4 regions of the Streptomyces liliiviolaceus genome follow, and region 1 is predicted to be linked to each of the others. Evidence: riboswitches for the same ligand, from Rfam matches in the RefSeq annotation. Region 1 holds a riboswitch; each other region holds the start of a gene.
What was found. A riboswitch is a leader RNA that binds a small molecule or an ion and turns the genes downstream of it on or off. The one in region 1 is predicted to bind cyclic di-AMP.

Region 1 (4,677 bases):
GGCGGCACGGCACCGCTGAACCAGGGGCGCGAACGCACGCGGTGGGAGCGCGCGGGCGCACGCGGGCGGTCGGGAAAGGGGCGTGAATCGGGTCGGCACAGTGGCCGATATGTCATGGGATCGACCTGAACTCCAGGGGTCTGCTGAGGCCCGCGACGACGTGTGGGGCGGTCGAGGTGCCGGACGACGTCCGGTTCCCGTCGAGTCGCTGGGGGATTCGATCCGTATTCTCTGATCATGGCCCCACCGATTGCATATTCACTCATCGCCACTGACCTGGACGGGACGCTGCTGCGCGGCGACGACACCCTCTCGGACCGGTCGCGCGCGGCGCTGGCGATGGCGGTCGGGGCAGGCGCCCGGCACCTCGTCGTGACGGGGCGCCCCGCTCCGCGCGTACGGCCACTGCTGGACGAACTCGGCAGCCAGGGGCTCGCGGTGTGCGGACAGGGCGCGCAGTTGTACGACGCCGGCGCGGACCGCATGGTGTGGTCCGTCACACTGGAACGTGAGCTGGCCGAGGTGGCTCTCGGCAAGATCGAGGCGGAGGTCGGTGAGGTGTACGCGGCCGTCGACCAGGACGGCGTCGACGGACTCACGCTCATCGAGCCGGGTTACGAGATGCCCCACCCGACGCTGCCGGCGGTACGGGTGCCGCGGCGCGACGACCTCTGGACCCGGCCCATCAGTAAGGTGCTGCTGCGGCATCCCCTGCTCTCCGACGACGAGTTGGCGTCCGCCGCCCGTGGAGCGGTCGGTTCCCTCGCCACCGTGACGATGTCCGGGCCCGGTACCGTCGAACTCCAGCCATGCGGCATCACGAAGGCCACGGGCCTCGCCCTCGCCGCCGGCCGGCTGGGCCTGACGTCGGCGCAGACCATCGCCTTCGGGGACATGCCGAACGACATCCCGATGTTCGACTGGGCGGCGCGCGGGGTCGCCATGGCCAACGCGCATCCCGAACTCAAGTCCGTCGCCGACGAGATCACCCTCTCGAACGAGGACGACGGCATCGCGGTGGTCCTGGAGCGCATGTTCTCCACCGACCGCACCGACCGCACCGACCGCACCGACCGCACCGACCGCACCGACCGGACGGGCCCCCGGGTCGGCCGGCAGGCCGGTCCGGGGGCCCGCTCGGGCGTCGGTCAGTAGGCGCCGAAGACGTTGTCGATCGAGCCGTAGCGCGCGGCGGCGTAGTTGCACGCCGCCGTGATGTTGGCGACCGGGTCGAAGGGGTCCAGCGACGTACCGGTCACGTGGTACGCCGAGAAGGTCGGGTCGATGACCTGCAGGAGCCCCTTCGACGGCGTACCGGCGACCGCGTTGGAGTCCCAGTTGTTCATGGCCTGCGGGTTGCCCGACGACTCGCGGATGATGTTGCGGTGGATGCCGTCGTAGGTGCCCGGGATGCCCTGCTGGGCCATGACGTCCAGCGACTCCCTGATCCAGCCGTCGAGGTCGTCCGTGTAGGTCTTCGCCGAGGCAGGGGTGACGGCGGACGCCGTGGAGGCCTTGGACGCCGTGGCGGTCTTCGCCGAGGTCCCGCCGTTCTTCGTGCCCACGGTCAGCTTCAGGCCCGGCCGAATGGTCGACGGGTCGTCGCCGATGACCGCGCGGTTGGCCTTGTACAGCTTCTTCCAGTCGCCCGTGGTGTGCGCCTTGGCGATCTTGGACAGGGTGTCGCCCTCGACCACCTTGTAGGTGACCAGCGAGACCTGCGGGACCGCGTTCGGGGTGGCGGCCTGGGCGCCGGTGGCCCCCACGAGGGGGAGCGCGAGCGCGGCTCCGCCCGTCCCGGCGGCGACGATGCCACGGGTGAGGGTGCTGTTTCTGGGGCGGCGGTGCTTGCCTCGTGCGGGCATGGCGAATGTCCTCTCCGGCGCCTGCGAGGTGAGCTGTCGGGTTCGGACTGGAGATGCCCGGCCGCGTGGTGTGCGCGACTTGACCCCTAGCCGTTCCGATTTCCGGTCCGGCGGCTTACCTGGGTCCCCCGCTCCTGCCGTACGCGAGTGAATGGATGACTGGGATTTCCGGGCGGCGGCAGGATTAGGCGATCCGTCCGGAGTGACGTGAACGTATGCGAGAGCACATGCCGTGAACAAGCCCCGAATTCGCGCAGCGACGGCTTTGAACTGCCATGTCGGGCGAATATCTCTTGATCAAAGCGGAAGGCGAAGTTCAACTTGCTTTCCGCAAAGGGAAATCGGCGGGACCGGAAAAACGATCACTTCGCGCGGGCGTGACTCAATTCACTGGCGCGGGCGGCCAATGTCCATAAAAAAGGTGATACGCAATATTCTGTCGACGCCGAATGCGGGCGGGATGCCGGTCGCCGTGGGCGGTTCCAGGGGCAGGCGAACTCGGCGAACTCGGCCCGGCTCAACCCGCCGTACGCGGAATCCGTTTCTCCCAGGTGCGGTGGAACACCACTTCGTCGCCGTCCTTGCAGATCACTTCGTTCGAGGTGATGAAGTCCGTCTCGTCGCAGGTGATTTCGGAGTGTGTCTCGACGCTCGCGTCCCACGGCATTTCCGGCCGGTGCAGCCGGACGGACCAGTCGGACCTGGTGTGCGCGGACAACGGGTCCGCCTCATTGATCGTGTATGTCTCCAGCGCGTCCTCGGTGAATTCGAGACCGTCCGGATAGACACGGGTGCCGCCGTACCGCGGATCCACTTCCAGGCGCCATTCACCCTTGGCGACATCGCGGACCACGAGGCGTTCGGGGCGCGGCTCGTCCAGTGTGGCGGGGAAGTTCACGCCCAGCGGAGCCGACTGCTCCGGTTCCTCGAAGACGATGGCGGGGTCCGACTCCTGGGCGCGGAGCGGGAGTTCCAGCACGCTGCCCGACGGGGTGAGGGTGAAGCCCGCCTCCGAGCCAGGCTGGGGCCAGATCCATGGCCAGTACGCGGAGGAGACGGCGAGCCGGATGCGATGGCCCGGCGGGAAGGCGTGGCCGATGCCGTTCAGTTCGAAGAGCACATCCTCCGTAGAGTCCGGTTCCCAGGGGACCACCTGGTCACGGCCGTGACGGGCTGTCAGGTTCAGGACTCCTCGGGTGACCAGGGTCGAGGAGCCGTCGGGTGCCACGTCGCACAGACGGGCCACTACATGTCCACGTTTCACCGGCGAGGTGAGCCTCAGGCGCACGCGCGGGCGGCCCAGTACCCAGATCTCCTCCGGGACCTCGAACTCGAAGCACACCGACCGCGCGTCCTCCTCCCGCTGGTCCGGCGGCAGGTCCGCGTCGTTGCCGAAGGGGAAGAAGCGGCCGGCGTCCAGCCCGGTGTGCTGGGGGGAGCGCACCACCACGGGGGCGCCCTGGAGCGCGTACGGGACGTGGGCGACCAGGGGGGAGGGCCAGGCGGGATCGCCGACCCAGCGGCCGGGCAGTACCGGGTACACCGTCGCGGGAGGGTGCGAGTCGCTGACGTACGAGCGGAGGAGCGGCTCGGACATCACCCTGGAGCCGGAGCCGGAGCCGGAGCCGGAGCCGGAGCCGGAGCCGGAGCCGCTGTCGCTGTCGCTGTCGGAGCCGGTGTCGGTCTCGGTGCCGGTCCCGGTCCCGGTGTCCTTCAGCCAGTGGTCCCACCAGCGCAGCGTCTCCTGGAGGAAGCCGATGGCGGGGCCCGGCGGCAGCCCCCGGTCGGGGTACTGGTGCGACCAGGGCCCGATCAGGCCGCGTACGCGGTCCGGCGGGAGGTGTTCCACGAGGCGCAGCACGGTGTCCCGGTACGGGTCGTGCCAGCCGCCGACCGCGAGCACGGCCGCCCGGATGGCCGAGTAGTCCTCGCAGACGCTGCCGCGGCGCCACTGCTCGTCCCTCGTCTGGTGGGCGAGCCAGGTGTGCAGGAACGGATCGACGGACTCCAGTCGTTGCACCCACAGATCGCGCCAGGACCCGCCCACGTATGCGGGATCGGGCGGGCGCGCCACGAACGCGAGCATGGTCGCCGCCCACGCGTGCATGTCGACGGCGAGTACGGAACCACCCATGTAGTGCACGTCGTTGTCGTAGCGGTCGTCCGACGAGCAGACCGTGACGACGGCCTTGAGCGGTTCGGGTGCGAGGGCCGCGATCTGGAGGGAGTTGAAGCCGCCCCAGGAGATGCCGAACATACCGACCTTGCCGGAGCACCAGGGCCGGGCGGCGAGCCACTCGACGACCTCGACCCCGTCGGCCAGTTCCGTCGCGGAGTACTCGTCGCCCGGCAGGCCCTCGGAGTTGCCGTGCCCGCGGACGTCCACGCGCACGGAGGCGTAGCCGTGGCCCGCGTACCAGGGGTGGCGCTGCCAGTCGCGCGGGGCGGTCCAGTCGGTCAGCCGGTAGGGGAGGTATTCGAGCAGTGCCGGTACGGGTTCTTCGGTGACGGGACGCCACACGCGCGCGTAGAGCTTGGTTCCGTCCGCGAGGGGAACGCGGATGTCCTCGTGAAACGTCTCGCAGGGGAAGGACGTACGGATGCGCATGGGTGTCACCTCAGTGGACGGGGTGCATCGTGCGGCGCAGCCAGGGCGCCGCGGCGATCACGAGCAGACCGGCGGCCACGGCGATCGCGCCGTTGACACCGAAGTACGCGGGCTTGGAGACGTCGTCGTAGAGCTTCACGGTCTGGGCCTGGATGCCGTTGGCGAGGGCCAGCGAGAGGAACCAGAGGGACATGGTCTGGCTGG
Region 2 (4,677 bases), 1.7 Mb from region 1:
CCCGAGGCGGCCGAGCGCGAGCGGGAGGACGACAGGGAGGCCGCCACACCACCGGCCGGGCCGGAGGCCACCGCTCCCATCGAACCCGTGCGCTTCCAGTCCAGATGCGCCTCCGGGATCTCCTCCAGGAAGCGGGACGGCGGGTTGTACGAGGGCTGGCCCCACGCGCTGCGCATCGACGCCCGCGTCAGATAGAGCCGCTCGCGCGCGCGGGTGATGCCGACGTACGCGAGGCGCCGCTCCTCCTCCAGTTCCTTGGTCTGGCCGAGGGCGCGCATGTGCGGGAACACGCCGTCCTCCATGCCGGTCAGGAAGACGACCGGGAATTCCAGGCCCTTGGCGGTGTGCAGGGTCATGAGGGTGATGACCCCGGAGCCGTCCTCGTCCTCGTCGGGGATCTGGTCGGAGTCGGCGACCAGGGCCACCCGCTCCAGGAAGGCGGCGAGCCCGGTCGGCGTACCGGCCTCGGCCTCACCCTCGCCCTCGTTGGCCGCCGTGCCCGCGCCCTCGCCGCCGGCCGCCTCCTGCTCGAACTCCAGCGCCACGGAGGCGAGTTCCTGGAGGTTCTCGATACGGGTCTCGTCCTGGGGGTCGGTGGAGGCCTGCAACTCGGCGAGGTAGCCGGTGCGTTCGAGGATCGCCTCCACGACGGTCGCCGGGCCCGCGCCGGACTCGACGATCGTGCGGAGGTCCTCCATCAGTGTGTTGAACCGCTTGACGGCGTTCGTCGAGCGGGCCGCCATGCCGTACGCCTCGTCGACGCGGCGCAGCGCCTGCGGGAAGCTGATCTTCTCGCGCTGGGAGAGCGCGTCGATCATCGCCTCGGCGCGGTCGCCGATGCCGCGCTTGGGCACGTTCAGGATGCGGCGCAGCGGTACGGAGTCCTCGGGGTTCGCGAGCACCCGCAGGTACGCGAGGACGTCCCGGACCTCCTTGCGCTCGTAGAAGCGGACGCCACCGACGACCTTGTAGGGCAGGCCGACCCGGATGAAGATCTCTTCGAAGACACGGGACTGGGCGTTCGTACGGTAGAAGACGGCGACGTCGCCGGCCTTCGCGTCGCCCGCGTCGGTGAGACGGTCTATCTCCTCGACGACGAACTGCGCCTCGTCGTGCTCGGTGTCGGCGACGTAGCCGGTGATGCGCGCGCCCGCGCCCGCGTTCGTCCACAGGTTCTTCGGGCGGCGTGATTCGTTGCGCTCGATGACCGCGTTGGCGGCGGTCAGGATCGTCTGCGTGGAGCGGTAGTTCTGCTCCAGCAGGATCGTCGTCGCGTTCGGGTAGTCCTCCTCGAACTGGAGGATGTTGCGGATCGTCGCGCCGCGGAAGGCGTAGATCGACTGGTCGGCGTCACCGACGACGCACAGCTCGGCCGGCGGGAGGTCGTCCTCCCGCGGCGGTACGTCCTCGGGGTGCGCGACGGGGTCCGTGGCACTGCCGACGAGCTCCCGGACGAGAGAGTACTGCGCGTGGTTCGTGTCCTGGTACTCGTCCACGAGAACGTGGCGGAAGCGGCGGCGATAGTGCTCGGCGACGTCCGGGAAGGCGCGCAGGAGGTTGACCGTCGTCATGATCAGGTCGTCGAAGTCCAGCGCGTTCGCCTCGCGCAGCCGCGACTGGTACATCGCGTAGGCCTGGGCGGCGGTCTTCTCGAAGCCGTCGGAGGCCTGGGCGGCGAAGTCCTCCTCGTCGATCAGCTCGTTCTTCAGGTTCGAGATCTTGGCGCTGAAGGACTTCGGCGGGAAGCGCTTGGGGTCGAGATCCAGGTCGCGGCAGACCAGGGCCATGAGCCGCTTGCTGTCGGCGGCGTCGTAGATCGAGAAGGACGACGTGAAGCCGAGCTTCTTGCTCTCGCGGCGCAGGATCCGCACGCAGGCACTGTGGAAGGTCATCACCCACATCGCGTGCGCCCGCGGGCCCACGAGCTGCTCGACGCGCTCCTTCATCTCGCCCGCGGCCTTGTTCGTGAAGGTGATCGCGAGGATCTGACCGGGATGCACCTTGCGCTCGCCCAGCAGGTGGGCGATGCGGTGGGTGAGCACACGGGTCTTCCCGGAGCCGGCGCCGGCCACGATGAGCAGGGGGGAGCCGTGGTGGACCACCGCCGCGCGCTGGTTCTCGTTCAACCCGTCCAGGAGCGCGGCCGGGTCCACGAGCGGCCGGGGCGCGCCGTCGCGGTAGTGGCCGTCCCTGCTCGGGGGCACGTCGAAGCGCCCGCCGAACAGGTCGTCCGGACCGTGGTCCGGCGCCTCGTCCTCGGGCGGCGGCGGGGGCTCTTCCTCGTGGGCCCCGGAGGGCTTGAGGTCCGCCAGGAAGCTGTCATCAAAGAGGCTGCTCATCGCTCTCCGAGTCTAGGCGTCCCCACTGACACCCGGCCGCCACCCCGGAAACTCGGCGGAATCCCGGCCGGGCGGCCATGGGCAGGGCTTCACCCGTGATGAGCACGCCATTACGCACGGTGGCCACCGCGGCGGCGACGGGGTGCACTGCGGTCCCGTCACGGGGCGCGGACTTCAACCCGCATCTGAACGGCGTACGGACGGCCTCCGTATAACCGTGCGAAGGCGGGGCGCGCAGGCAACCGTGCGAAGGCAGGGTGTGCCGGCCACCACCTGCCGGAGGGCATCCCCGAGCCGACCGGAAGCCGGTCCGTCGGCTCGGGCGCCGCGCCGGGACCCGATCGGCCCACTCCCGCACCCCGGGGACAACTCGGAGCAGATCGCGACCAATTGACGTCGCCGGACGACGCCCGTGGTTCAGGTCACGAAAATGTATCGGGCATATCGCACATCAAACTTCACAGGTGCCACACGTATTGGCTAACTTTCGCGTAGGCCGCTCGACCCGCACCGGCGAACAACGCCGGGCCGAGCGGGCTCCGCCGAATCCGGCTGCCCTCGTGGCCTCCGGAACCGGGGACCCAACCGATCCTGGGGTGAATCGGTCCGAACTCCCGCGTGGGACAAGGACCGTAGGGCAAACCTTCCGAAGCACTCGCCCGAACCCGACAGCTAACTCGGTAGGCGGATGACGGAAGGAGACGCCCTCGTGGCGCCACACCGCAAGTCGCGGCCCCCCAGTTCCCTGGGCATCCGCACGCCTGCCCTCGCCACCGCGGCCCTGACCTCGGTGGCCCTGCTCTCCCAGACGGCGGACGCCTCGCCGGCCGCGGAGCCCAGGCCGAGCACGGAGGAGGTCCAGAAGAAGATCGACGACCTCTACCAGCAGGCGGGCACGGCCACCGAGAAGTACAACGCCGCCAAGGAGAAGACCACCAAGCAGCGCAAGCGCGTCGCCACGCTGCTCGACGACGTGGCGCAGCGCACGGAGAAGCTGAACTCCGCGCGTGAGGCGCTCGGGACGTTCGCCGCGGCGCAGTACCGCACCGGAGCCTCCGCCCCCGACAGCGCTTCCCTCCTCCTCGCGGACAACCCGCAGGACTACTTCGACCAGACCCAGCTGATGAACCGGCTGACCGCCCGCCAGAAGCAGGCCGTCGACGAGTACGTCACCCAGCGGGCCACCACGTCGAAGAAGCGGCAGGAGGCCTCCGAGGGCCTGGAGACGCTCACCACGACGCAGAACACGCTGAAGACGTCCAAGGCTGACGTCCAGCGCAAGCTCGCCGAGGCGCGCGAGCTCCTCTCCAAGCTGACCGCCGAGGAGAAGGCCCGCCTGGCCGCGATCGAGCGGAAGAAGCAGGAAGAGGCCCAGCGCAAGGCGGACGAGCTGGCGCGGCAGCAGGCGGCCGACGCGGAGCGCCGGCGCCAGGAGGCGGCGACGCAGGGCACGGGAGCTGGTACCGGTACCGGTACGGGCACCGGGAGCACGGCGGGCTCGGACTCCGCCTCCTCCACCAAGGCGGCCAAGGCGCTCGCCTTCGCCCGCGCCCAGATCGGCAAGCCGTACGTCTGGGGCGCGAGCGGTCCCGGTTCGTACGACTGCTCCGGTCTGACCCAGGCCGCATGGAAGGCCGCCGGTGTGACGCTTCCGCGCACCACCTGGGACCAGGTCGACACCGGCACGACGGTCTCCGTGGACAACGCCCAGCCCGGCGACCTGGTCTTCTTCTACGACGACATCAGCCACGTCGGCATCTACATCGGCGACGGCATGATGATCCACGCTCCGAAGCCGGGTGCGTACGTCCGCGAGGAGTCGATCTACTACATGCCGATCCACAGCGTGGTGCGGCCGGGCTGAGAGCCCACCGGGGACGGGGACGGGGACGGGGTCCCACAGGGAACGCGGACGGGGTACGGCACGTGGGTGCCGTACCCCGTCCACGTTCCGGGCCGGTTTCCGGGGCGGCTCCCGAGACAGTTTCCGGGGCGGCTCCCGGCGCGGTCGCTCAGGTCCAGAGCACCGCGATGAAGACGTTCACCGTGGTCAGCCCGCCCACCAGGGCGAACAGGCCCTTCTCCACCTTCTCGTCGTCGCGTTTGACGTAGACGAGGCCGAGGATCACGACCAGGAGTGCCAGCTTCACGCCGATCTTGACGTTACTGACGGTCTGGTCGTCGGCCTGGTTGAGGCCGACGAGGACCGCGCCGGTGACCAGCATGGTCAGCGCGCCGTGGAGCATGGCGGGGGTGAAGCGGGCCGTGCCGTCGCCCATGGCCTTCATCTGGGTGAGGAAACCGCCCAGCAGGGAGGCGATGCCGATGATGTGCAGGG
Region 3 (4,677 bases), 5.6 Mb from region 1:
GCCTCCGACGCCGAGGGCGCGGACGTCGCGCTCGACCGCCTCGCGAAGCTGGTCGCCGAGGGTCTCGACGAGCTCCCCGAGACGGTCTGACCCTCAGGTCCCCTCGGGCCTCCTCGGGCCTCCTCGGGCCTCCCGGATTCCGGCGGACCCCACCGGTCCCCTCGGATCCCGTACGGCGGAGCCGCGTCACCCACACCCCGGGCGGCGCGGCTCCGCCGTTCGCGCGTACGGGAGCGTACGGAACCGGGGGCCGTTCTTTTCCTGCGCGTGGCGTATCGATTTCCGCCCGCCTCCGCACGCTTCCGCGCACACGGAAATGGCGTGCTCCACAATTGCGGGCACGCGGAAGAAAAGGGCACCGGAAATAGGGCCCTGCCGAATATCTCTCTTTGTATACGGTGCTTCTGTTAATGACGCAGGCCCGCTGTGTTTACGGGATGTTGCGAAGTCCTCACACGCTCGGCGCGGTCCCCACCCGGAAAACGCAGCCGGTGCGCGGACATCGCCCGCTCCGTGTGCAGCGCCGTGATCGCCCTGGCCCGGTCGCTGTCACCGCGGGCCACGGCGTCCACGATGGCCCCGTGCTCGGTCCAGGACTCGGCGGGGTTCGCGGGCGCCTCGACCGAGTACATCCAGGCGATCTTGTGCCGCAGCTGGCCGAGCGTCGAGGTCAGCGCCGGGCTGCCCGAGGACTGCGCGAGCGTCTCGTGGAACCAGCCCCCGAGCGAGCGCAGATCCTCGCTGCTGCCCCGTCTGGCCCGCTCCTGGCCGAGCCTGACCAGGCCGCGCAGCACCTTGAGATGGGCCTCGGTGCGCCGTTGGGCGGCACGGGCGGCGCCCAGCGGCTCCAGCAGCATGCGCATCTCCAGGAGGTCGGCGGCCTCCTGCTCGGTGGGTTCCGCGACGCACGCGCCCGCGTGCCGACGGGTGACCACGAAGCCCTCCGCCTCCAGGGTGCGCAGCGCCTCGCGCACGGGGACCCGCGAGACGCCGTAGCGGCGCGCGAGCAGTTCTTCGGTGAGCCGGCTGCCGCGCTCGTAGACACCCGCGACGATGTCGTCCCGGATCGCCGTGCATACCGAGCGCGCGGGAATACGCATGACCGGACCTCCGCCTTAATCCCCGCGAAACGCGGTCGATTGACGCTTGTTCGGTGACTCTATTGCAGAGAACGGGAAATTCCGAAGGCAGCCGGGAATCCATGGATATTTTTTGGACACACCGGGCTTCTGAACAGGCAGTCGTCCGGTACGAAAGTGACCGGAAGCCGTCCGAACGCGCGCGGGCCCCGGCTCGGTGAGCCGGGGCCTGCGACGGAGGTGCGGTGCGGGTGCGGTTTGGGTGCGGTGCGAAGCGCCCGTGCGGTCAGACGTTCACGCCGTGCCCGCGGAGGTACGCGATCGGGTCCATGTCGGATCCGTACTCGGCGGTCGTCCGTGCCTCGAAGTGCAGGTGCGCCCCCGTGACGTTGCCGGTCGCCCCGGAGAGGGCTATCTGCTGCCCCGGAGTGACCGTCTGGCCCACCGAGACACCGATGGACGAGAGGTGCCCGTACTGGGTGTACGTGCCGTCAACCATCTTGATGACGATCTGGTTGCCGTACGAGCCGCCCCAGCCGGCCTCCACGACTGTGCCGGAGCCCACCGCGTGCACGGCGGTGCCGCTGGCGGCGTGGAAGTCGATGCCGGTGTGGCTGCCGGAGGACCAGATACCGCCACCGGCCTGGTACGACGTGGAGACGTACGAGCCGGTGATCGGCGCGGTGTAGGCGTTGAGGCGCTTGCGCTCGGCCTCGCGGGCCGCACGGGCCTTGGCCTCGCGCTCCTTCTCGGCCTTCTCCCTGGCCTCCTCCGCGCGCTTCTTCGCGGCGGCCTCGGCCTTCTCGCGGGCGGCGGCCTGCTCGGCGGCCTGGCGCTGGGCGACGGCCTGCGCGTCGATCTCGTGGGCGACCGAGTCGCCCATGGTGACGGCCTTCAGGGGGCCCGTCTGCTCGACCTCGCTCTCGGCGGCGAACGCCGGGGCGGCCAGCGTGCCCACGACACCGGTGGTGGCCAGAGCGGCGACGCCGACGGTCCTGCGGGTGGTGCGCGTCATGCGGCTGGGAAGACGGTGCTTCCCCGTGGCGCGGGTGAACGCCATGAAGTGGCTGGTCCTTTCCTTCCTTCTCGCCTACCGGGTTAGCTGACGGGTTCGGAGCAGGAAGGTCTCCTACGGACCCCCTTCGGGAAGGGCGTCCGATTCACCCCAGGGACCTGGGTCCCCGGCTCCCCTGGCTCGCGCCATGCGGGGACTCGGCGATGACTGTCCGGTGCCGCGGACGCGGCGCAGTGCCTGACGAACAGCCGGACCGACGCTAAGCGGCGCCTCTTTCAAAGGACAAACGGATCACCATTTTTGTAGCGCATGCCACAGGGCAGACAGGCAACTTCCCTGCAATACGGACAAACCATGGGCGGAGAAGGACAGAAAAGGGCCCGGGTGACTCGTCCGGTCACCCGGGCCCCGGCCGTGACAGGTCCTGCGCGAGCACAGGACCGACCCGGCCACAGATCCCTACTCGGCCGTCACGACGCTGACTTCGCCGATGCCGAGGGCCCTGACGGGCTCCTCGATCTGCGCGGCGTCACCGACGAGGACGGTCACCAGACGGTCCACCGGGAACGCGTTCACGGCGGCCGCGGTGGCCTCCACGGTGCCGGTCGCGGCGAGCTGCTTGTACAGCGTCGCCTGGAAGTCGTCCGGCAGGTGCTGCTCGACCTGGTCGGCGAGCGTGCCCGCGACGGCTCCCGCGGTCTCGTACTTCAGGGGCGCCACGCCCACCAGGTTCTGCACGGCGACATCACGCTCGGCGTCCGTCAGGCCCTCGGCGGCGAGGGTGCGCAGCACCTTCCACAGGTCGTCGAGCGCCGGACCGGTGTTCGGGGTGTCCACGGAGCCGCTGATGGCGAGCATCGAGATGCCCGTCCCGTCCGGAGCGGAGCGCAGCACCTGGCCGAACGCCCGCACACCGTAGGTGTATCCCTTCTCCTCCCGCAGGACGCGGTCCAGGCGGGAGGTGAGGGTGCCACCGAGGCAGTACGTGCCGAGCACCTGGGCGGGCCAGACGCGGTCGTGCCGGTCCGCGCCGACGCGGCCGATGAGCAGCTGCGTCTGGACGGCTCCGGGCCGGTCGACGATGATCACGCGGCCGGTGTCGTCGGCGGTCACCGAGGGCACGGGACGTGCCTGGGCCTGCGAGCCGGTCCAGGCGCCGAGCGTGTCCCCGAGCAGCGCGTCGAGGTCGACGTCCGTGAGGTCGCCGACGACGACCGCGGTGGCCGTGGCGGGGCGTACGTGCTTCTCGTAGAAGGCGCGCACGGCCGCCGAGTCGATCGCGGTGACCGTCTCCTCGGTGCCCTGGCGCGGACGCGACATCCGGGAGTCCGCCGGGAAGAGCTGCCGGGACAGCTCCTTGGCGGCCCGCCGGGCCGGGTTGGCGGTCTCGTGCGGGATCTCGTCGAGCCGGTTGCGCACCAGCCGCTCGATCTCGCCGTCCTCGAACGCGGGTGCCCTGAGGGCGTCGGCGAGCAGGCCGAGCGCCTTGGGCAACCGGGAGACGGGGACTTCGAGGCTGAGCCGTACGCCGGGGTGGTCGGCGTGGGCGTCGAGCGTGGCGCCGCAGCGCTCCAGCTCGGCGGCGAACTCCTCGGCGGAGTGCTTGTCGGTGCCCTCCGAGAAGGCCCGCGCCATGATCGTGGCGATGCCGTCGAGGCCCTTGGGCTCGGCCTCCAGCGGGGCGTCCAGGAGGACCTCCACGGCGACGACCTGCTGGCCGGGGCGGTGGCAGCGCAACAGCGTCAGGCCGTTGCCGAGGGTGCCGCGCTCGGGCGCCGGGAAGGCCCAGGGCCTGGCCTCGCCGGCCTGGGGCTGCGGGTGGAACTCCATCGTGGCGAGCTCGGTCACTTGGCCGCCTCCTCGTCGGTGTGGTCCGCTGCGTCGGTCTCGTCGGCCGCGTCGGTCTCCTCGGGGGCGACCGGCTCGTAGACCAGCACCGCGCGGTTGTCGGGGCGCAGGCGGGCCTTGGCGACCTCCTGGACCTCCTCCGCGGTGATGTCGAGAACGCGCTGCACGGCGGTCAGGGCGAGCTGGGGGTCGCCGAACAGGACCGCGTACCGGCACAGTTCGTCGGCGCGGCCCGCGACCGTGCCGAGACGGTCCAGCCACTCGCGCTCCAACTGGGCCTGGGCGCGCTCCATCTCCTCGGCGGTGGGGCCCTCCTCGGCGAACCGGGCGAGCTCCTCGTCGACGGCGGTCTCGATGACCGGGACCTCGACGTCGCCGGAGGTCTTCACGTCGAGCCACCCCAGGGAGGGCGCTCCGGCGAGGCGCAGCAGACCGAACCCGGCCGCGACGGCGGTGCGGTCACGGCGTACGAGCCGGTTGTAGAGCCGGGACGACTCGCCGCCGCCGAGCACGGTGAGGGCGAGGTCGGCGGCGTCCGACGCGCGCGTGCCGTCCTCCGGGAGCCGGTAGGCGGCCATCAGCGCACGCGCCGGGACCTCCTCCTCGACGACCTCGCGCAGCTGCCCGCCCATGGTCTCCGGGAGCGAGCCGTCGCGCGGGGCGGGCTTGCCGTCGTGCCCGGCGATGGAACCGAAGTACTTCTCGACCCAGGCGAGCGTCTGCTCCGGGTCGATG
Region 4 (4,677 bases), 960 kb from region 1:
GGCTCGGCGGGAGCCGGCTCGGCCGGCGCTGGCGTATGCGGCGCGGGCGACTGCGCCGGGGCCTGTGCCTTGGGCTGTGCCGGGGTATGGGCATCCGCCGTCTTACCCCGCGTACAACCCTTACCGGTACTGACCGCCTGCTTGCCTGGTTGCGCAGTTCCCCGCGCCCCTTGGGGGCAGCGCCGCGGTGCTTGGCCTCGAATGCCCAGTGCGGGACGTCCGGGGCTCGTCGCGCAGTTCCCCGCGCCCCTAGGGAGTAGCGCCGCAGTGCTTGAGGCCGAATGCCCAGTGCGGGACGTCCGTGGCTGGGCGCGCAGTTCCCCGCGCCCCTCAAAGCACAAGCCTCGCTCCTCAAAGCACAAGCCTCGCCCCCTGCCTCCGCGACGCGACCCACGCCTCACTCGGACGCGCGGGTCAGCTTCGTGAGGTCCGTGTCCGTGAGCGTGAGGTCCGCCACCGACAGCAGGGCCGGGAGTTGCGACGGGGTGCGGGCGCTGGCCAGGGGGACGGCGACCGTGGGGCGGGAGGCCAGCCAGGCGAGGGCCACGGTGGCGAGTTCGGCGCCGCGCTCCTGGGCGACCTCGTCGAGCGCGGTGAGCACCCGCTGCCCCCGCTCCGACGCCAGATGCTTGCCCGCCGCACCGGCCCGCGGGCTGTCGACCTCCGCGCCCGCCCGGTACTTGCCGGTGAGGAAGCCCGAGGCGAGCCCGTAGTAGGGGACGGCGGCCAGTCCGCCCCGCGAGGCGACGTCCTGCAGCGGCCCCTCGTACGTGTCGCGCGACACCAGGCTGTACTGGGCCTGCAGCGCCACGTACCGCACGAGCCCCTCGCGGTCGGAGGCGTCCAGGGACTCCTGGAGCCGCTCGGGAGAGATGTTGGACGCGGCGATCGCCCGCACCTTGCCGGAGCGTACGAGCTCGTCCAGGGCGCCGAGGATCTCCTCGACGGGCACGGAGGGGTCGTCGTAGTGGGTGTAGTAGAGGTCGATGTGGTCCGTCTGCAGCCGGCGCAGCGACTCCTCGGCCGCGGCCTTCACGTTCGCCGGGGACAGGCCCTTGTACGAGGGATGCGCGCCGACCTTCGTGGCGATGAGGACGTCGGCGCGGTTGCCGCGCGCGGTCAGCCACTCGCCGATGACGGTCTCGGACACACCGCCCCCGTTGCCCGGCGCCCAGGCCGAGTACGCGTCGGCGGTGTCCACGAAGTTCCCGCCGGCGGCCGTGTACGCGTCGAGCACGGCGAAGGAGTCGGCGCGGTCGGCGGTCCAGCCGAAGACGTTGCCGCCCAGGGCGAGCGGAAACACCTCAAGGTCGGACGAACCCAGCCTGCGAAGAGAAGTCATGCCAAAACCAACGGCCGGACCGGACGGCCGTATTCCATACCTCGCGACACAACCTCACGACGCCACAACCTCACGACGCCACAACCTCACGACGCCGCGGGGACCTGCTTACGCGGGGACCGGCCCGCTTACGGGTTGAGGCCGTTGCCGCGCAGCCAGGCCATCGGGTCGATCCCGGTGCCGCCGGCCGTGTGGACCTCCAGGTGGAGGTGCGCCCCGGTGACGTTTCCGGTGGCACCCACGCGCCCGATGACCTCGCCCGTGCTGACCTTCTGCCCGACACTGACGCCGATCGACGACTGGTGGGCGTACCAGAGCTCCGTACCGTCGTCGAGCGTGAGGACCGTGCGGTAGCCGTACGAGCCGCTCCAGCCCGCCTCGGTGATCGTGCCGCTGTGAATGGCCTTGATCGGGGTACCCGTGGGAGCGGCGAAGTCTAGACCCGTGTGCTGACCGGAGGACCACAGCGAGCCGGACTGCCCGAAGGTGGAGGTGATCGTGTACGAGGAGGTGGGCAGTGTGAACTGCTTGGCCAGCTCGGCGAGGCGCGCGGCCTCGGCCTTCGCCTTGGCCTCCTCCTCCTTCTTCGCCTTCGCGGCGGCGGCCTTGGCCTTCGCCGCGTCCTGCTCCTTGGCCGCGAGCGCGGCGGCCTTCTTCGCGGCGGCGGCCTCGGCGGCCGCCTGGGCGTCGCGGTCGACCTGGTCCTGCTGGAGTTCGGCCTGGAGCATGATGCGCGAGCGCAGGGCCTCGCCGGCGTCGGCGTTGCCCTCCTCGGCGTCGGCCTCGGTGAGGCCGGCGGCGGTGAGCGCCGTGCTGGAACCCTCGGGGGCCTCGTCGTCGGAGATCAGCGAGCCGACGTTCGGCAGGTCGGGGATCGAGATCGACACCGGCGGCTTGCCGGTCTGCGCGGAGGCCATGCCGCCCGCGCCGACGGCGGCTATGACACCGACGCCCAGAACGGTGGAGCTGCGGGCGAGTCCCCCGCCACGCTGCTTGGCGACGCGGTGCTTGCCGCGAACCGGAACGACGGTCTCAGCGCTGGGATTCCAGGGCTCCCAGGGCTCGTCCGCCGTACGGGCGCCGAAGGCGAAGGTGTCGGGCTTCTTCTCGCCCGAGGTCTCTCCCGTCACCTCGTCAGGCATGAACGAGGGTGTGGGGGCAGGCCTGTTGAACGCCACGTGGGCGCGCTCCTTTCCTTCCTTCTCGCCTACCGGGTTAGCTGACGGGTTCGGAGCAGGAAGGTCTCCTACGCGCGTCAACCGCGGTGTTCACCACCACGAAAGACACGCGATTCACCCCATGTAGGTGGTTCCCCGGTTCCCTTGCGGGATTCGGCGCGTGCGCACGGAGCCGTCTCTTGTGACGGCTGGGACACCGCGCTGCGTTATCGAACGTTAATAGACTCAGGCACCGGATTCCAAGCTGTTCCTGATGATCGTTACGGCTGCTGGCCTGGACTTAAACGCTGCGAGCGGGGTAAATCGGGCGAGTTGATCGTCATTCACAGGTACCGTTTTTGTTGACGGTGTGTCAGTTGTTATGCGCAGGGGCGTCGTTCGACTACTGCAGGTGATATAGGTGCGGCGAGGGCCGGGAAGACGTCCCGGTGCCCTCACGGCCGCCGGACGGCGAGCAGCGCCATGTCGTCCGTACCGCCGCCCCCGGTGTACCGGACCACGTCGTCCACCAGTTCGCCGAGCAGGGCGTCGGGGCCGGCGAACCGGCGCCCGGACAGCCGAGCCGCCGGGTCGAAGAACACGCCCCGCCCGTCCCGGGCCTCGGACAGCCCGTCCGTGTGGAAGAGCAGCATGGCCCCGCCCGGGAACTCCTCCTCCTGCACGCGGTCGGGCCAGGCGCCCAGGTCGCCCATTCCGAGCGGCAGCGCGGGTTCCGCAGCGGCGAGCGTGCGTACGGTCCCGTCGCCGCGCAGCAGGAGCGGTCCGGGATGGCCGCGGTTGACGAGCCGTACGCGCTGGGCGCCGTGCGGGATCTCGGCGAGCACGGCGGTGATGAAGCCCTCGAAGACCTCGACGCTGTCGCGCCGCACCCCTTCGCGCATCAGCGACCGCTCCAGCCGCTGGGCGACGGCCTCCAGGGTGCTCTCCTGTTCGGCGGCCTCCCGGAAGGCCCCGATGACGACGGCCACGGCGGCGACCGCGCCCATGCCCTTCCCCCTGACATCGCCCACGACGAGCCGTACGCCGTGCGGGGTGTCCTGCACGGCGTAGAGGTCGCCGCCGATGAGCGCGTCGGTCTGCGCGGCCACGTACCGGACCGCGAGGTCGAGGCCGCCGGTGCGCGCGGCGGGTTCGGGCAGGACGGCCCGCTGGGCGGCCTCGGCGATCTCGTGGGCGGAGGCGAGGCGGGCGTTGCCGAGGCTCACGAGCCGGTTGATGACGACGGCGAGGCAGGCGACCGTCGCCACGGTGGCGATCTCGGTGATCCCGCTGGCGTCGACGGCGAACCGCACGGTCACCAGGATCATGGCCGCCGTCCCCGCGACGCCCGTCCACACGGTGGCGCCGAGCGACAGCAGGGGCGCGGCGACGAGCGATGCGGCCGAGAGGAAGGGCGCGGCGGTGAAGTACTGCGGGGTGAGGACGTCGTAGAAGACGCCCGCGACGATCAGCAGCGCCGGCAGCACGCGGACGACCGCGCGGGTACGGGGATACAGGCCGGTACGCCTGTCCGGCTGAGGCCCGGCGGAGCCCGGCGACCGCTGCTCGACCGCTCGACGCCCGATCACGTGTCTCCTGCCCTCGACCACCTCGCTCCGTCCAGGGTTCAGGGACCGGCGGGACGGGGCGAGCGGACGGGGACCGGGCGAGTGAGCGCGGGCGCGGGGACGGCACAGGGGAAGGTAAAACACCTGAGGCCGGAATCCATTGGATTCCGGCCTCAGGCCTTCAGTAGCGGGGACAGGATTTGAACCTGCGACCTCTGGGTTATGAGCCCAGCGAGCTACCGAGCTGCTCCACCCCGCGTCGTTGAAACCAGTGTACGCCATGCGCGGGACGCGAAGCACACCGTTAGATGTCGGTCTCAGTTCAGGTGGCGGTTGGGCGCCTTGGCCGCGCTCTCGTGCTCCGGGAGTACGACGACGTCGGCGCCCTCGGCCGCGAGCAGGCCGTTCCCGTCGGCGGCGGCCACGAAGGTGTCGGGCTCGCGCCACGCGGTGACCACCCGGCGCACCCCCGCGTCGAGGATCAGCCGGGCGCAGGGCGCGGGCCGCGAGGCCCGGCGGGCGCAGGGCTCCAGGCTGCTGTAGACCGTGGCGGCAGGGAGGCGGGGGTCGCCCGGCTCGATCTTGGCGAGCGCGGCCTCCTCGGCGTGCG

Region 2: it holds a riboswitch for cyclic di-AMP, as region 1 does, so the genes downstream of both, J8N05_RS01960 (C40 family peptidase) here and J8N05_RS09425 (transglycosylase SLT domain-containing protein) in region 1, are expected to answer to the same signal.
Region 3: it holds a riboswitch for cyclic di-AMP, as region 1 does, so the genes downstream of both, J8N05_RS32760 (M23 family metallopeptidase) here and J8N05_RS09425 (transglycosylase SLT domain-containing protein) in region 1, are expected to answer to the same signal.
Region 4: it holds a riboswitch for cyclic di-AMP, as region 1 does, so the genes downstream of both, J8N05_RS05085 (M23 family metallopeptidase) here and J8N05_RS09425 (transglycosylase SLT domain-containing protein) in region 1, are expected to answer to the same signal.

The regions. Positions count from the first base shown of each region.
Region 1 covers NZ_JAGPYQ010000001.1:2,136,138-2,140,814, forward strand. The annotation lists gene J8N05_RS09415 (FAD-dependent oxidoreductase) at 1-19, shown strand, start outside; gene J8N05_RS09420 (HAD family hydrolase) at 238-1,155, shown strand; gene J8N05_RS09425 (transglycosylase SLT domain-containing protein) at 1,149-1,865, opposite strand; cyclic di-AMP (ydaO/yuaA leader) riboswitch at 1,869-2,021, opposite strand; gene J8N05_RS09430 (CocE/NonD family hydrolase) at 2,383-4,473, opposite strand; gene J8N05_RS09435 (peptide MFS transporter) at 4,484-4,677, opposite strand, start outside.
Region 2 covers NZ_JAGPYQ010000001.1:451,247-455,923, forward strand. The annotation lists gene pcrA (DNA helicase PcrA) at 1-2,339, opposite strand, end outside; cyclic di-AMP (ydaO/yuaA leader) riboswitch at 2,870-3,041, shown strand; gene J8N05_RS01960 (C40 family peptidase) at 3,049-4,203, shown strand; gene J8N05_RS01965 (hypothetical protein) at 4,352-4,677, opposite strand, start outside.
Region 3 covers NZ_JAGPYQ010000001.1:7,706,183-7,710,859, forward strand. The annotation lists gene J8N05_RS32750 (HPr family phosphocarrier protein) at 1-90, shown strand, start outside; gene J8N05_RS32755 (GntR family transcriptional regulator) at 408-1,100, opposite strand; gene J8N05_RS32760 (M23 family metallopeptidase) at 1,366-2,139, opposite strand; cyclic di-AMP (ydaO/yuaA leader) riboswitch at 2,153-2,307, opposite strand; gene J8N05_RS32765 (M16 family metallopeptidase) at 2,554-3,942, opposite strand; gene J8N05_RS32770 (M16 family metallopeptidase) at 3,939-4,677, opposite strand, start outside.
Region 4 covers NZ_JAGPYQ010000001.1:1,171,370-1,176,046, forward strand. The annotation lists gene J8N05_RS05075 (PrsW family intramembrane metalloprotease) at 1-133, shown strand, start outside; gene J8N05_RS05080 (aldo/keto reductase) at 398-1,342, opposite strand; gene J8N05_RS05085 (M23 family metallopeptidase) at 1,471-2,520, opposite strand; cyclic di-AMP (ydaO/yuaA leader) riboswitch at 2,532-2,689, opposite strand; gene J8N05_RS05090 (PP2C family protein-serine/threonine phosphatase) at 2,955-4,088, opposite strand; tRNA gene J8N05_RS05095 (tRNA-Met) at 4,253-4,326, opposite strand; gene J8N05_RS05100 (dihydrofolate reductase family protein) at 4,385-4,677, opposite strand, start outside.